DNA from 2 places in the Micromonospora sp. WMMC241 genome. Region 2 is predicted to be linked to the other one. Evidence: riboswitches for the same ligand, from Rfam matches in the RefSeq annotation. Region 2 holds a riboswitch; the other holds the start of a gene.
What was found. A riboswitch is a leader RNA that binds a small molecule or an ion and turns the genes downstream of it on or off. The one in region 2 is predicted to bind thiamine pyrophosphate.
Positions count from the first base shown of each region.

Region 1: another riboswitch for thiamine pyrophosphate. It lies ahead of thiE (thiamine phosphate synthase); the one in region 2 lies ahead of O7598_RS06170 (ECF transporter S component).

Region 1 covers NZ_JAPZBF010000001.1:621,913-629,170, reverse strand. The annotation lists gene thiD (bifunctional hydroxymethylpyrimidine kinase/phosphomethylpyrimidine kinase) at 1-192, opposite strand, end outside; partial or broken gene O7598_RS03145 (thiamine phosphate synthase) at 423-1,016, opposite strand; gene O7598_RS03140 (thiazole synthase) at 1,061-1,840, opposite strand; gene thiS (sulfur carrier protein ThiS) at 1,837-2,037, opposite strand; gene thiO (glycine oxidase ThiO) at 2,028-3,158, opposite strand; gene thiE (thiamine phosphate synthase) at 3,152-3,778, opposite strand; TPP riboswitch at 3,773-3,884, opposite strand; gene O7598_RS03120 (DUF559 domain-containing protein) at 4,003-4,914, shown strand; gene O7598_RS03115 (aldo/keto reductase) at 5,185-6,147, opposite strand; gene O7598_RS03110 (nucleotidyltransferase family protein) at 6,176-6,973, opposite strand; gene O7598_RS03105 (ABC-F family ATP-binding cassette domain-containing protein) at 6,970-7,258, opposite strand, start outside.
Region 2 covers NZ_JAPZBF010000001.1:1,275,052-1,282,309, forward strand. The annotation lists gene O7598_RS06150 (MTH1187 family thiamine-binding protein) at 1-59, opposite strand, end outside; gene O7598_RS06155 (hypothetical protein) at 307-867, shown strand; gene O7598_RS06160 (energy-coupling factor transporter transmembrane component T family protein) at 1,014-1,814, opposite strand; gene O7598_RS06165 (ABC transporter ATP-binding protein) at 1,811-3,250, opposite strand; gene O7598_RS06170 (ECF transporter S component) at 3,344-3,934, opposite strand; TPP riboswitch at 4,011-4,117, opposite strand; gene O7598_RS06175 (alpha/beta fold hydrolase) at 4,196-5,032, shown strand; gene O7598_RS06180 (SIS domain-containing protein) at 5,029-5,778, shown strand; gene O7598_RS06185 (DUF6328 family protein) at 5,870-6,373, shown strand; gene O7598_RS06190 (acyl-CoA dehydrogenase family protein) at 6,474-7,258, shown strand, end outside.

The DNA of each region.
Region 1 (7,258 bases), 650 kb from region 2:
GAGTTGGTCGCGCACGGTCTGCGGGGGCAGCGGCAGGACCGCGTCCACGCCCCGGGTGTTCTGCGCGGTGACGGCCGTGAGCACGCTGGTCCCGTACGCGCCGAGCGCGGCGAACGTCTTGAGGTCGGCCTGGATGCCGGCGCCTGCGCCGGAGTCGGAGCCGGCGATGGTCAGAACTGTCTGCGGCGTCACTGCGTTCCTCTGGTGGTCGCGGTGGGGGGCTGCGGTTCTTTGGTCGCGGTGGGGGGCTGCGGCCGACCGTGCCCACTCCGGGCGGTCAGGCTTGATCCCTCCGTGGTCACGGTCGGCCGCAGCCCTCTCGGGGGGACGTCCGTCGGTGGGTGGAGGGTGCCCGACAAGCGGGTGGCCGCCTCTTCGAAGGTGCCCGAAGTCAGGGGTGACGTCGGGGTGGGCGCCTGCGGGAAGGCCTTGCCGAGCGTGGTGGCGGTGTGGGTGGGGTTCTCGGCGCGCATCAGTGCACCGAGGACGGCGACGCCTGTGGCGCCCGCGTCGACGCAGGCCCGCACCTGGTCGGGGGTCTCGATGCCGCCGAGGGCGAGCACCGGCACGGGGCTCACCTGCACCAGTTCGCGTAGGCCGTCCGGGCCCAGCGCGGGGCCGTAGCCGGGTTTGGTGCGGGTCGGGAACACCGGGGAGAGGGTCGCGTAGTCCTCGGTGGTCAGTCGGGCCAGTTCGGCGGCGTCGTGGCAGGAGCGGCCGACCAGCGCGAGGCGAGACGGCGGGTACGGGCCGGCGGCGGGCAGGTGCACGGCGTCGCCGTCGAGCGGGTCGGGGCCGGCGACGATCAGCGTGCCGCCGACGTCGGCGAGCACCGCCCGCAGCGCGACGGCGAGGGCGAGGCGCTCGACGCGGGGCAGGTCCTTCTCCCGCAGCACGACCCACCGCACTCCCCCGCCCACCGCCGCCGCGACGACGTCCGCCAGCGGCCGCCGAGCCACCCGCCGATCCGTCAGCAGCACCAGCCCGCCCGGGCGTCGACGGACCCTGGTACGCATCCGCCCCTGGATGGGCGCGTTCGTACCAAGATCGGAACAGGCCGTCACAGGTCCGGTCGACCTTCGTCGGGAGTGGACGGCAGGGCGTGGTCGCGGCGGGGGATGCGACCCGCGCCGTACGCCAGACGGCCGGCCTCGACCGCGTACCGCATCGCGGTGGCCATCGCCACCGGGTCGGCGGCCCGGGTGACGGCGCTGGCCAGCAGCACCGCGTCGCAGCCCAGCTCCATGGCGAGCGCGGCATCGGAGGCGGTGCCGACGCCCGCGTCGAGGATCACCGGCACGTCCACGGCCTGCCGGACCAGCCGGATGTGGTGCGGGTTGCCGATGCCCAGACCGGACCCGATCGGCGAGCCGGCCGGCATCACCGCCGCGCATCCCACGTCGGCCAGCCGGCGGGCCAGTACCGGATCGTCCGAGGTGTACGGCAGCACGGTGAATCCGTCAGCGACCAGGTCCTCCGCGGCGCGCAGCAGTTCCACCCCGTCGGGCAGCAGCGTGCGCTCGTCGCCGATCACCTCCAGCTTCACCCAGTCGGTGTCGAACGCCTCCCGGGCCAGGTGCGCCGTCTTCACCGCCTCCACCGCGGTCCGGCAGCCGGCCGTGTTCGGCAGCAGCCGTACGCCGCAGCGCGCCAGCAGGTCGAGCAGCCCGCCCGGCCCGCCCGGCGTGGTGTCCACCCGGCGCAGCGCCAGCGTCACCAGCTCGGTGCCGGAGGCGCGGATCGCCGCTTCCAGCACGTGCAGGTTGGCCGCGCCGCCGGTGCCGAGCACCAGCCGGGAGCCGAACGTGACGCCGCCGATCTCCACGGACATCCCGCTCACCCGCCCTGCGCGGCGCTGAGCACCTCGACCCGGTCGCCGTCGCGCAGCACGCTCGCCGGCCAGCCGCCGCGCGGCACCACCTCGCCGTTGACCGCGACCGCGACGCCGCGCTGCTGCCCGGTGACCGCGCGGACCACCTCGGCCACCGTGGCGCCGTCGGGCAGCGTCCGTCCCGTGCCGTTGACGATCAGTTCCACAGGTGCTCCTTCGCGAACCGGTCCGGGGTGAAGGGGGCGAGCGCCGGATCCGGCTCGCCGGTGACGATCAGCTCGGTGACCAGGTCGGCGGTGACCGGGGTGAGGACGATGCCGTGCCGGTGGTGCCCGGTCGCGGCGAGCACGTCGGGCCGGCCGGGCAACGCCCCGAGGATCGGCGCGTTGTCGGGGGTGCCCGGGCGCAGCCCGGCGACCGCCTCCACCAGCTCGTACTCGGTCAGCTCCGGGACCAGCTCGGCGGCGGCGCGGAGCAGCCGCAGCACACCGCTGGCGGTGACCTCGGTGTCCGCGCGTTCCTCGACGGTCGCGCCGACCACCACCTCGCCGCTGTCCCGGGGCACCAGGTAGACCGGGTCGCCGTCGGCGTACCCCCGGATCACGTGCCGGAAGCCCGGTGGACCGCCGGCGGGCGCGCGGAGCCGGAGCACCTGCCCCTTCACCGGCCGCACCGGCAGCCCGGTCAGCGCGGCCGCGCCGCAGCCGGCCGCGACCACGGTGACCCGCGCGTCCACCTCGGACAGCGCGCCGACCCGTGCCGGCCGGAACACCACGCCGGCCCGCTCCGCCGCGACGCGCAGCGCGGCGACCAGCCGCCGCGGATCGACCTGGTGGTCGCCGGGCGCGACCGCGCCGCCGCGCACCCGGGTGGCCAGCGCCGGCTCGCGGTCGCGCAGCGCCGACGGGCGCAGCGGCGTGATCGGCAGTCCCAGCCCCTGCTGGTACGCCCACAGCCGCCCCGCCTCGGCCAGGTCGTCGGCGGTGAGCCCGACCACCAGCGTGCCCTCGGTGCGGTGGCCCGGGTCGACGCCGCTCGCCTCGGCCAGCTCGGCGGCGAAGCCGGGCCAGCGGGCCGCCGACTCGACGAGCAGCGCGGTCAGCTCGTGCTCACCGAAGTACGCCTCGGCGACCGGGGAGAGCATGCCGGCGGCGACGTGCGACGCGCCGGACCCGGGGCGGTCGTCGTACACACTCACCCGCAGCCCTCGCTGCGCGCACCGCCACGCGATCGCCAGCCCCACCGGCCCCGCCCCCACCACCCCCACCTCGGTAAGGAAGGGCCCCCTGTTAACGCTTTCGGTAGAGGAGGGGGCCCCGCTTAACACGTCAGCGCCCCGAGCAGCTCGGCGGTGGCGTGCGCGGGATCGGCCGCCGAGCTGAGCGCGCCGACCACCGCCACCCCGTACGCCCCGGCGGCCCGCAGCGCCGGCACCGACGCGGCGGTCACCCCGCCGATGGCGATCACCGGCACGGTCACCGCCCCGGCGACCGCGCGTACCCCGTCCGGGCCGATCGGCGCGGGCAGGCCCGGCTTCGTGGTGGTGGTGTGGCACGGGCCCACGCCCAGGTAGCTGGCCCCGGCGGTCACCGCGGCCCGGGCGGTGTCCGGCTCGCGGGCGGTCGCGCCGAGCACCGCGCCGGCGCCGAGCACGTGCCGGGCGGCGGCCACCGGCAGGTCGTCCGCCCCGACGTGCCCACCGGCCGCACCCACCGCGAGCGCCACGTGCAGCCGGTCGTTGACCAGGCAACACGCCCCGTACGGCCGGCACTCCTCGACCACCCGGCGGGCCAGTTCGTACGCCTCGCGATCGGTGGCGTCGTCCGCCACCCGCACCTGCACGACGAGTTCGGCGCGGGCCACCGGCAGGGCGGCACGCAGCACGCCGAGCGGATCCCGCCCGGACCGGGTGTCGGTGATGAGATGCAGTCGTCCCAGGGACGGCACGGCAACGCTCCTCCCTGCGCCGGCATTATCCGGATCAGGTTCGACGGTCGGGGGCTGTCAGCCCCCCTCTCAGCCCGGTCCGCACCGGGCTCCCGTGGGTCACTTGCGGCCTACCGTACGACGCGTCCCCGCCGGGCGGAAGACCTGGTGAGGTTTTTCCCAGGACGGCACCACTCGGCGGACCGGGTCAGCGGGTGACCGTCCCATCACGACACGCTGCCCGGATGTCCACCTCCGCCCGTGTCCCGCAGCGCCTGTCCCACCTGCCGTTCCGAGGCAGCCGTGCCGTCTCCGGAGGGCTGCTGACCTGGACGATGCTGCGTGGGCCGACCTGGGTCCGGCTGCTGCCGGACGTGTACGTGCACCGGGACGGGCTTCGTGCCGACGACCACCGGATGTGGTGCGACGCGGTCGCGTTGCGCCTGCCACCAGGCGCCGCGCTGGCCGGTCGCAGCGCGGCCTGGCTGCTCGGTGTCGACCTGCTCGCCCGGGGCGACCGGGTCACCGTGCTCCTGCCGACCGGTGCCCGGCTGCGCCCGCACCCTCGGCTGTCGATCGTGCGGTCACCACTGCCCGGTGCGGATCGCCGCTGGTTCGCGGGGCTGCCGGTCACCACCCCGCTGCGCACCGCCTTCGACCTCGGCCGTCAGGGTGCTCGTGCGGAAGCCCTGGTCGCTGTGGACGCGCTGCTGCGTCGGCAGGTGGTGAAGCTCCCCGCCCTGCGGGCCTACGCCGCCGACCGACCAGGCTGGCCGGGTTCGCGGCTGCTGCGTGAGGTGTTGGCGCTGGCCGAGCCGCTGAGCGAGTCCCCGATGGAAACCCGCCTGCGGCTGCTCCTCCTCGACGCCGGGCTCGGCCCCCTCACCGCCCAGCACGAGGTGCGTGGTGGTGGTCGCTTCCTGGCCCGGGTGGACCTGGCCTGGCCGGCGCTCCGCATCGCGGTCGAATACGACGGCGACCAGCATCGGGAACGAGCCCGGTTCCGGCGGGACGTGGCACGCCTGAACGCGCTCCGCTCGGCCGGCTGGATCGTGCTCCGCTTCACCGCCGACGACGTGCTGCGCCGTCCGGAGGCCACGGTCGCCCTGGTCCGTCAGGCCATCGCGGAACGCCGCACCCCCGCCCCGCCCCGCTGACCCGTGCACGCGTCCCCCGCCCACGCCAGCGCCTCCCACCCACACCTATGACGTTCCACTCACCGCGAGCACCAAGCGCGGGTGGAACGCCATGGGTGTCTCACCGCCCCTTTGGCACCCATGGCGTTCCACTCACGACGAGCGCTGGCCGTGGGTGGAACGCCATGGGTGCCTCGAAAGGGGTGGCGGCATTTCGCCGAGTGGCGAAGCCACGCGGCCAGGCCGCACACGTGGGCACGCCGCACACGCGGGCGACGCCGCGCGGGACGGTCAGAGGAGGGCGTCGAGGGTGTCCTGGTCCTCGTCGGTGGGCTGCCAGGTGCCCGCCTCGGCGTTGGCGCGTACCTGCTCGGGCGTGGTGGCGCCGGCGATCACCGAGGTCACCGCGGGCCGGGCGGCCAGCCCGCCGATGGCCACCTGGAGCATGCTCACCCCGCGCTCGGCCGCGTACGTCTCGATCGCCTCGATGGTGTCCCAGCGCGCCGCGGCCAGCCGCTCGGCGTACCGGCCGCCGCCGGCGAGCCGGCTGCCCTCCGGTGGCTGCTGACCACGCTTGTACTTGCCGGTGAGCAGCCCGTTGGCGAGCGGGAAGAACGGCAGCATGCCGAGGCCGAACCGCTCGCAGGCGGGGATCACCTCGTCCTCCACCCCGCGCTCCAGCAGCGAGTAGTGGTTCTGCGCGGAGATGAACCGGCTGTGCCCCTGCGACGACGCCGTCCAGTCCGCGTCGGCGATCTGCCAGCCGGCGAAGTTGGAGTTGCCGAGGTAGCGCACCTTGCCGGCGGTCACCAGGTCGTCGAGCGCGGCGAGCGTCTCGTCGATCGGGGTGCCCGGGTCGGGCTCGTGCATCTGGTAGAGGTCGATGTGGTCGGTGCCGAGCCGGCGCAGCGACGCCTCGACCGCGCGGGCGATGTAGCGGCGGGCGCCCCGGGCCCCGTGGTCCGGCCCGTTGGCGCCGTGCATGTCCATGCCGAACTTCGTGGCGACCACCACGTCGTCACGGCGGCCCTTGAGCGCCTGACCGAGCAGTTCCTCCGAGCCGCCCTGGGGTTCGCCGTAGATGTCGGCGGTGTCGAAGAAGTTGATCCCCGCGTCGAGCGCGGCGTCCACCACCGCCCGGGTGCCGTCGCTGTCGAGTTTGCGGCCGAAGTTGTTGCAGCCGATGCCGACCACGGAGACCACGAGCCCGGAGTCGCCCAGCCGGCGATAGGTCATCTCACTCACGAGATCCACCCTATGCCTGCCGGCCGCGGGCGGCGCCTCAGCCGAGGACGTCGTCGGCCAGCGCGCGGGCGGCGCGCACCGTCGCCGCCAGCTCCGCCGGGGTACGCCCCACCGTGCCGAGCAGCGTCTGCGCCCGTTCGGCGAAACCCGGCGGCGCGCCCGGCAGCCGACCGGCGGAGGCGAGCATGCCCTTCTCGTTGACCAGCCACCGCCCGGCCCGGCCGTGCAGCGCCTGCGCGAGCACCCCGACCACCCGGAACAGGCAGCCGGCCACGTAACCGGCGTCGCCGCCGGACGCGCCCTTGGCCGCGGCGTCGAGCAGCAGGCCGGTCTCCCAGCCGCCGGCCACCAGCGCGGCGCCGAGCGCGGGCGGGTAGTCGACGGTCTCGGCGCGCAACGCGCTCAGCTCGCCGGTCGGGTCGGCGTGGACCCGGCCGAGCGCCACCTCCCCGGCGTACGCGTGCGAGTAGAACCCGAGCGGGTGCCCGGCCTGCACGGTCACCGTGTAGCGGCCGGCCCGGCAGTCCGCCCAGACCCGGTGCACCCGGTCCAGGTCCCGGTAGATCCAGTCGACCGCCGCCCCGCCGACGCGCAGCCAGCCGCCGCCGTCGACCCAGGGGCCCCAGCCGCCGGGGGCGGTGAGGTCCACCGGGCCGTCGGCGATCGAGGTGGCGATCGCGCGCAGGCCGGCCAGGTCCGGCGTACCCCGGTAGTAGAGGCCGACGTCCCAGTCGGAGTCGGGCCGGTGCTCGCCACGGGCCCGGCTGCCGCCGAGCGCCACCGCGACCACGCCGTCGACCGCGCAGAGCCGGTCCGTCAGCTCCTGGTCGATCATCCGACGTCCCAGACCGGCTCCGGCGTCTCCACCACGTCCCCGTCGCCGCGGAACAGCACGAACCGGTCGAAGGTGCGGGTGAACCAGCGGTCGTGGGTGACCGCGATCACCGTGCCGTCGAACGCGGTCAGGCCCGCCTCCAGCGCCTCGGCGGAGGCCAGGTCGAGGTTGTCGGTCGGCTCGTCGAGCAGCAGCAGCGTGGCCCCGGACAGCTCCAGCAGCAGCACCAGGAAACGGGCCTGCTGGCCGCCGGAGAGCGTGCCGAACCGCTGGTCGCCCTGGCCG
Region 2 (7,258 bases):
ACCAGGTCACCCACGGACTCACCCACGCCGAGCGGGGTGATCGAGAACGCGATCAGCATGCCGACGATGGTGCCAGTAATTCGGGTGCGGCAGCGGTCCGCGTCGGGCTAGCGTGTCGGCATGCGTAAGTGACGCCTTCCTCCGAGCCCGGTCCACCGCCGCAGATGCCGTGGACCCGTCCCGCTCCGGGCGTCCGCATCCTCTTCCCGCCGCCGTCGTCGACGGTGTCTGTCGTGGTCGGATCGCACCGGGGCACCCGCTCGGCGCGTCGCCGGTCGGCGCGCCCGACAGACAGGAGGCCCGCGGATGCCCGCGAAGCGCAACCCGAGGAAGTCCCGCAAGCCGTCGCCGCCCCGGCGGCAGCCCGCCCCGCCGGATCTCGACGCGCTCGGCGTGGCGCCGCCCACCCCGGCGGCGCTGCTCCCGGATGTCGCGTCGCCCGCTCCGGTCCTGCCCGGCGCGGCGTCGCCGAGCAGCACGTTGTCCGGTGCGGCGTCGCCGGGTGGTGCGGTGCCCGGCCCGGCGTTGTCCGGTGTGGCGTCGCCGGGTGGTGCGGTGCCTGGTCCGGCGTTGTCCGGTGTGGCGCCGCCGGGTGGTGCGGTGCCTGGCCCGGCGTTGTCCGGTGTGGCGTCGCCGGGTGGCGCGGTGCCCGGGCCCGGCCCGGTTCCGTCCGGTGAGTTGCCGGGCGGCGCGTTGGCCGAGCCGGTGCTGCCCGATGAGGCACTGCCCGACGCGATCTCGGTCGAGCCCGCGTCGACCCGTCCGGCGCCGCCGAAGTCCGGGCCGCCCGGAAGCCGCGGGGGCAGGCTCAAGGGGCGCAGCCAGCCCGCCGGTCAGACCCGGTTCTACGCCTTCCGGCGCAGCTGACCGCCGCAGATCTTGGAAGTCTCCGGCCCCCATGGGGGCACTTTCCTTCCAAGATCTTCACCCACCTCGTTGATCATGAAGTTGGCGGCGTCGGAACGGACAACGGGTGCCGGTAACTTCATGATCGACGAGAGGGGGTGGGTGGGTCAGCCGATCAGGGGGCGGAAGGTGCCCAGGAGGATGCTCGTGGTCAGGGCGGCGGCGGCCAGCAGGGCGGCGGCGATCACGAGCAGCGCGTCGGCTCGGGTGAACCGCTGCCGGCGGGCGACCGTACGCGGGGTGCCCGCATCGAAGCCGCGGGCGTCCATCGCCACCGCCAGCCGGGTGCCGCGCCGGATCGCGCCGACCAGCAGGGTGAACGCGGTGGACGCGAAGAGCCGCAGCTTGGCCACCGGGTTGCGGCCGGCGTCCACGCCCCGGGCCCGCCGGGCCATGCTGATCATCCGCCACTCCTGTTCGAGGAGCGGCACCAGCCGGAACGCGGCCAGCGCGCCGATGGCGAACCGGGCCGGTGCCTTCGCGTTCTGGATCAGCGCGTCGGCCAGGTCGGTCGGGTCGGTGGTGGCGAACACGATGACGCCGGGCAGCGCCACCGCGAGCATCCGCAGCACCAGCCCGAGCGCGGTGACCAGCACGCCCTCGGTGACCACCACCGGGCCGGCCTCGACGAGCACCCGGCCGGACCGGTCGGCGGCGAAGAGCACCAGCGTGACCAGGATGCCGCCGGCGGCGGCCAGCAGCGGCCAGGCCCGCCGGGCCAGCACCCGGTAGCGGACGCCGAACAGCGGTAGCACGGCCAGCTCGACCGCGATGGCGATGGCCGGCGCGACCGGGTCCAGCGTCGCCACCAGCACGATGGTGAAGACCATCGCGGCGGCCAGCTTCGCCACCGGGTTGCGTCGCGCCAGCGGGGCACCGGGCGTGGCCACCGGTTCCAGGTCGATCACGGGTCCACCCCGCCCGGGTCGGCGGGGCGGTCCAGGGTGAGCGTCCGGTCGGCGAGCGCGGCCACGAAGTCGGCGTCGTGGGTCACCGTGACCACGCCGTGGCCGGCGCCGCGCAGCTCGGCCAGCAGGTCGACCAGCTCCAGCCAGGTGCGCCGGTCCTGGCCGAACGTGGGCTCGTCGCAGATCAGCAGGCGGGGCGCGGTGGCCAGGGCGGTCGCCACGCTCAGCCGCCGCGCCTCGCCACCGGAGAGGGTGTACGGGTTGGCGCCGGCGAGCCGGTCCAGCCGCAGCCGCTCCAGCAGCGCGGCGACGGTGGCGGTGACCTCCGCCTCGGACCGGCCGGTCCGGCGCGGCCCGAGCGCCAGCTCGTCGCGGACCGTGCCGGTGACGAACTGGTGCTCCGGGTCCTGGAAGACCGAACCGATCCGTCCGGCCAGCGCGGGCGCGCGCCATCGGTGCGGGGGAGTACGCGCGTCCCGGCCGGCCAGGTCGGCGGAGGCGGTGACCGTGCCGGTGCCGGGGCGCGTCAGGCCGCCCAGGAGCAGCGCCAGCGTGGACTTGCCGGCGCCGTTCGGGCCGAGCACGGCGAGCGCCTCGCCGGCGCGTACCCGAAGGTCGGTGGGGGCCAGCCGGGTTGGCAGGCCGAGCCGGTCGGCGGTGAGCAGCACGTCGCCGGCCGGCGTGCCGGCGTGCCTCGGCGGCACGGTGTGCCCGGGCACCCAGACCCCGGCGGCGGCCAGCGCCTCGCCGTGGGCGGCGAAGACCGCCTCGGGTGGGCCGTCGGCCCGCACCCCGCCGCCGGGCTCCAGCACCACCACCCGGTCGACCAGCGGCAACGCCTCGGCGACCCGGTGCTCGACCAGGATCAGCGTGGTGTCCGGGTCGAGCGCGGCGGTGACCGCGCGGCGGATCAGCGTGGCGCCGGCCGGGTCGAGGTTGGCGGTGGGTTCGTCGAGCAGCAGCAGCCCCGGCCGCAGCGCGAGCGCCCCGGCGAGGGCGAGCCGCTGCTGCTCGCCGCCGCTGAGCGCGGCGGTCGGGCGGTCCCGGTGATAGGGGAAGCCGACCCGGCGCAGCGCCTCGTCCACCCGGGGCCAGATCTCCTCGGCCGGCACGCCCCGGTTCTCCAGCCCGAACGCGACGTCGTCGCCGGAGCGGGCCATCACGAGTTGGGTCTCCGGGTCCTGGAAGAGCACGCCGACGCGTTCGCGGGCCTTGCGCGGGTCGAGCCCGTCGATCTCGACGGTGCCCTCCTGCTCGCCGGAGTCGTCGGGCAGCAGCCCGGCCAGCGCCGCCAGCAGCGTGCTCTTGCCCGCCCCCGACGCCCCGAGCAGGAGGACCCGCTCCCCGCTCTCGACGCGCAGGTCGACCCCGCGCACCGCCCACGCCCGGCGCCCCCCGTGCCGCCACCCGAACCCGCGAAGAACCGCCCCGCTCACGGCCCCACCCCCTCTGCCTCGTCGATCATGAAGTTGGCGGCACCACAACGCGCCGAATTCACCGTCAACTTCATGATCGACAGCGAGAACCGGTCAGACCAGGGCCCGGTCCCGGCCGGCGGGGAAGCGGTCCAGGACGCCGGTGTTGGCCAGCGCCCGGGTGAGCACCCACGCGCCGAAGCCGGCGACGATCGTGGCGCTGACGATGGTGATCAGCGCGTAGGGGATGCGGTAGGAGGTCAGCTCGTAGGCCTTGTTCCAGTAGACGAAGTCGAAGATCGCCGCGCCGAGGCCGGTCAGCGCGCCGGCCAGCACCGCCACCGGCAGCTTGAACGAGCGGTAGCGGAACGCGGCGAACGCCAGCTCGGCGCCGATGCCCTGCATCAGGCCCTGGAGGATCACGATGCCGGCCCACTGGCTGCCCAGCAGCGCGGAGACGATCGCGGCCACCGTCTCGCAGTAGAGCGCGGCGCCCGGCTTGCGGATGATCAGGCCGGCGAGCACCGCCGGGATCAGCCAGACGCCGTAGAGCACGGCCTGCGCCGGCGGAAAGAACGCGAACGCCGCGTCGGTGGCGCTCCAGAGCAGGCCCCAGGCCCAGAAGACGACGCCGAAGGTGACGGCGATGACCGAGGCGACGACGATGTCGACGGTACGCCAGCGGTTGCTGTCGGTGTGGTTCATGACGGACTCCCAGTTCGTGGTGCGGAACCAGGAGAAGACGCACGCCGCACCCGGAAAACGCCCGGACTGCGGCGCGGCTGGAGGTCGACCGAACTCCCTGCGCTGGCATTACCCAGATCAGGTTCGAGGGTCTGCGGGCACCGGCCCGCACTCTCAGCGCTGTGCGCTCCCCTGTCGGATGTGAAGTTGTCTCAACGGCAGACGCTAGCACCGACGGCGGCCCCGGGCCCAGCAGGGCGACTGTCGGCTACGGTGGCGATCATGCGGATCGAGGCGCGGGGTCTGACGTTCGACGTACACACCGGCGGCCCCGAGGACGGCGAGCCCGTCCTGCTGCTGCACGGCTTCCCGCAGCACGCCGGCGAGTGGGACGCGGTGACGCCCGCGCTGCACGCCGCCGGGCTGCGCACGTACGCGCTCGACCAGCGTGGCTACTCGCCCGGCGCGCGGCCGGACGCGGTCGAGGCGTACCGGATCCCGGAGCTGGTGGCCGACGCGGCCGCCGTGCTGGACGCGCTCGGGGTGACCACCGCCCACCTGGTCGGCCACGACTGGGGCGCGATCGTGGCCTGGGGCCTGGCGGCGGCGCATCCGCAGCGGGTGCGGTCGCTGACCGCGGTGTCGGTGCCGCACCCGGCCGCGATGGGGCACGCGCTCGCCACCGACGCGCGGCAGAAGGCGAAGTCGGCCTACATGGCGCTGTTCCGGATGCCGGGCAAGGCCGAGAAGGTGCTGCTGGCGCTGCGCGGGGCCGCGCTGCGCCGGCTGCTGCGCGGCGTCGGCGACGAGGCCACGGTCGACCGCTACGCCGAGCCGATGCGGGAGCCGGGCGCGCTCACCGCCGCGCTCAACTGGTACCGCGCGATGAGCGGGTCGGACATGAAGGCGGTCGGGCCGGTGGCGGTGCCGACCACGTACGTCTGGAGCGACAAGGACGTGGCGATCGGCCGGACCGCCGCCGAGGCCTGCGCGGCGCACGTCACCGGCGACTACCGCTTCGTGGTGCTGCCCGGTGTCAGCCACTGGATCCCCGACGAGGCCCCCGGCCCGCTGGCCGAGGCGATCCTCGCCCGGACCTCGGGGACGGCGGAAGCATGACGGTGAGTGCCGAGGCGTACCTGGAAACGGTGACGTCGACGATGCGGCGGGTCGCCGCCGCGCAGCGGGAGAACGTGGCCGCGGCGGCCGACCTGATCGCCGCGTCGGTCCGCGCCGACGGGGTGGTGCACGCGTTCGGGACCGGGCACTCCGAGGCGCTCGCCATGGAGATCGCCGGCCGGGCCGGTGGGCTGGTGCCGACCAACCGGATCGCGCTGCGCGACCTGGTCCTGATCGGCGGCGAGCCGGCCGACGTGCTCGGCCCGAAGCTGGAACGCGAGCCGGCGGTGGCGCACCGCCTCTACGAGCTGGCCCCGACCCGGCCGCAGGACGTGTTCGTGCTCGCCTCCAACTCGGGGGTGAACGGGGCGATGGTGGAGTTCGCATCAGTGGTCAAGGATCGCGGGCATCCCCTGGTGGCGATCACCTCGGCGCGGCACTCGGAGCAGATGACCTCGCGGCACCCGTCCGGTCGTAAGCTCGCCGACTTCGCCGACGTGGTGCTGGACAACGGTGCCCCGTACGGCGACGCCACGCTGCCGCTGCCCGGTGGCGGCGCGGTGGGCGCGGTCTCCTCGATCACCGCCGCGTTGCTGGCCCAGCAGATCACCGTCGAGGTGGTGGCCCGGCTGGTCGCGGCGGGGGACCGGCCACCGGTCTACCTGTCCGCCAACATCACCGGTGGGGACGAGCACAACGCCGAACTGGAGGCGCGGTACGCGGGCCGGATCCGGCGCGGATCCTGAGCGGGTTTCGTGATCATCTGTAGCGGGCAAAGGCGCTGCTGCCGGCGGGCGTTCACCCGCCGGCCGTGCCGTCTTCACCGGAGGTTCACGAGTGTCCAAGGAATCCGAGAAGCAGCGTTGGCAGCGCAACTTCGCCGACCTGCTCCAGGAGCTGCGCGTCGCGCAGACCGGCGTGCAGATCCTCTTCGCGTTCTTGCTGACGCTGCCGTTCAGCAACGGGTTCACCCGGACCACCGAGTTCCAGCGTGACGTCTACATCCTGGCGCTGCTGACCGCCGCCGCGTCCGCCGCGATGATCATTTCGCCGGTGGCGTTCCACCGGGCGCTGTTCCGCCAGGGCCGCAAGCCGGAGCTGGTCCGCTTCGCCCACCGGATGGCCACCGGTGGCCTGTTCTTCATGCTGATCGCGATGGTCAGCTCGGTGCTGCTGGTCAGCGACTTCGTGCTGGACCGGCCGATCGCGTTCCTGCTCAGCGCGCTGACCGGCGTCTGGTTCCTGCTCTTCTGGGCCGTCCTGCCGTTCAGCCGGCGCAACTGGGGCGACGACGACATCGACGACGATGACGACGACCCGCAGACGCTCACCGGCGACTGACGGTCCGCCAAATCGGACGTGCACGCGACGCTACCCCTGGGTAACACCCGGGGGTAGCGTCGTTTTCGTCGCATCCGGACCGACCATCCAGGAGGCTCCCGTGACCACGACACAGAACAACGCCGACGGGGTGGGGCCGCTGCCCACCGAGGCCGGTCAGGTCTCGGAGAAGGAGGCCCGCCAGGTCGCCGAGGCGGCCCGCGAGTCCGCCTGGGACCGGCCCAGCTTCGGCAAGGAGCTGTTCCTCGGCCGCTTCCGGCTCGACCTGATCGACCCCTGGCCCCGATCCGACCCGGCCGACGTGGCCCGCGCCGAGGAGTTCCTCGGCGCTCTCGGGGCGTACCTGGGCAGTGAGGTGGACGGCGCCGCGATCGAGCGCGACGCGCACATCCCGGACGAGGTGTTCCGCGGGCTGGCCCGGCTCGGCGCGTTCGGCATGAAGATCGACCGGAGGTACGGCGGTCTCGGGCTGAGCAACCTGCACTACTGCCGGGCGCTGATGCTCGTCGGCTCGGTGAACCCGGCGATCAGCGCGCTGCTCTCCGCGCACCAGTCGATCGGCGTGCCGCAGCCGCTGAAGATGTTCGGCACGCCCGAGCAGAAGGAGAGTTTCCTGCCCCGGCTGGCCGCCGGCGAGGTGTCCGCGTTCCTGCTCACCGAGCCGGACGTCGGCTCCGACCCGGCCCGGCTGGCCACCACCGCCGAGCCGACCGCCGACGGCACGGGCTACCGCCTCAACGGTGTGAAGCTCTGGGCCACCAACGGCACGGTGGCCACCCTGCTGGTGGTGATGGCCCGGGTGCCGGCGACCGAGGGCCGGCGCGGCGGCATCACCGCGTTCGTGGTGGAGGGCGACAGCGACGGCATCACGGTGGAGCGGCGCAA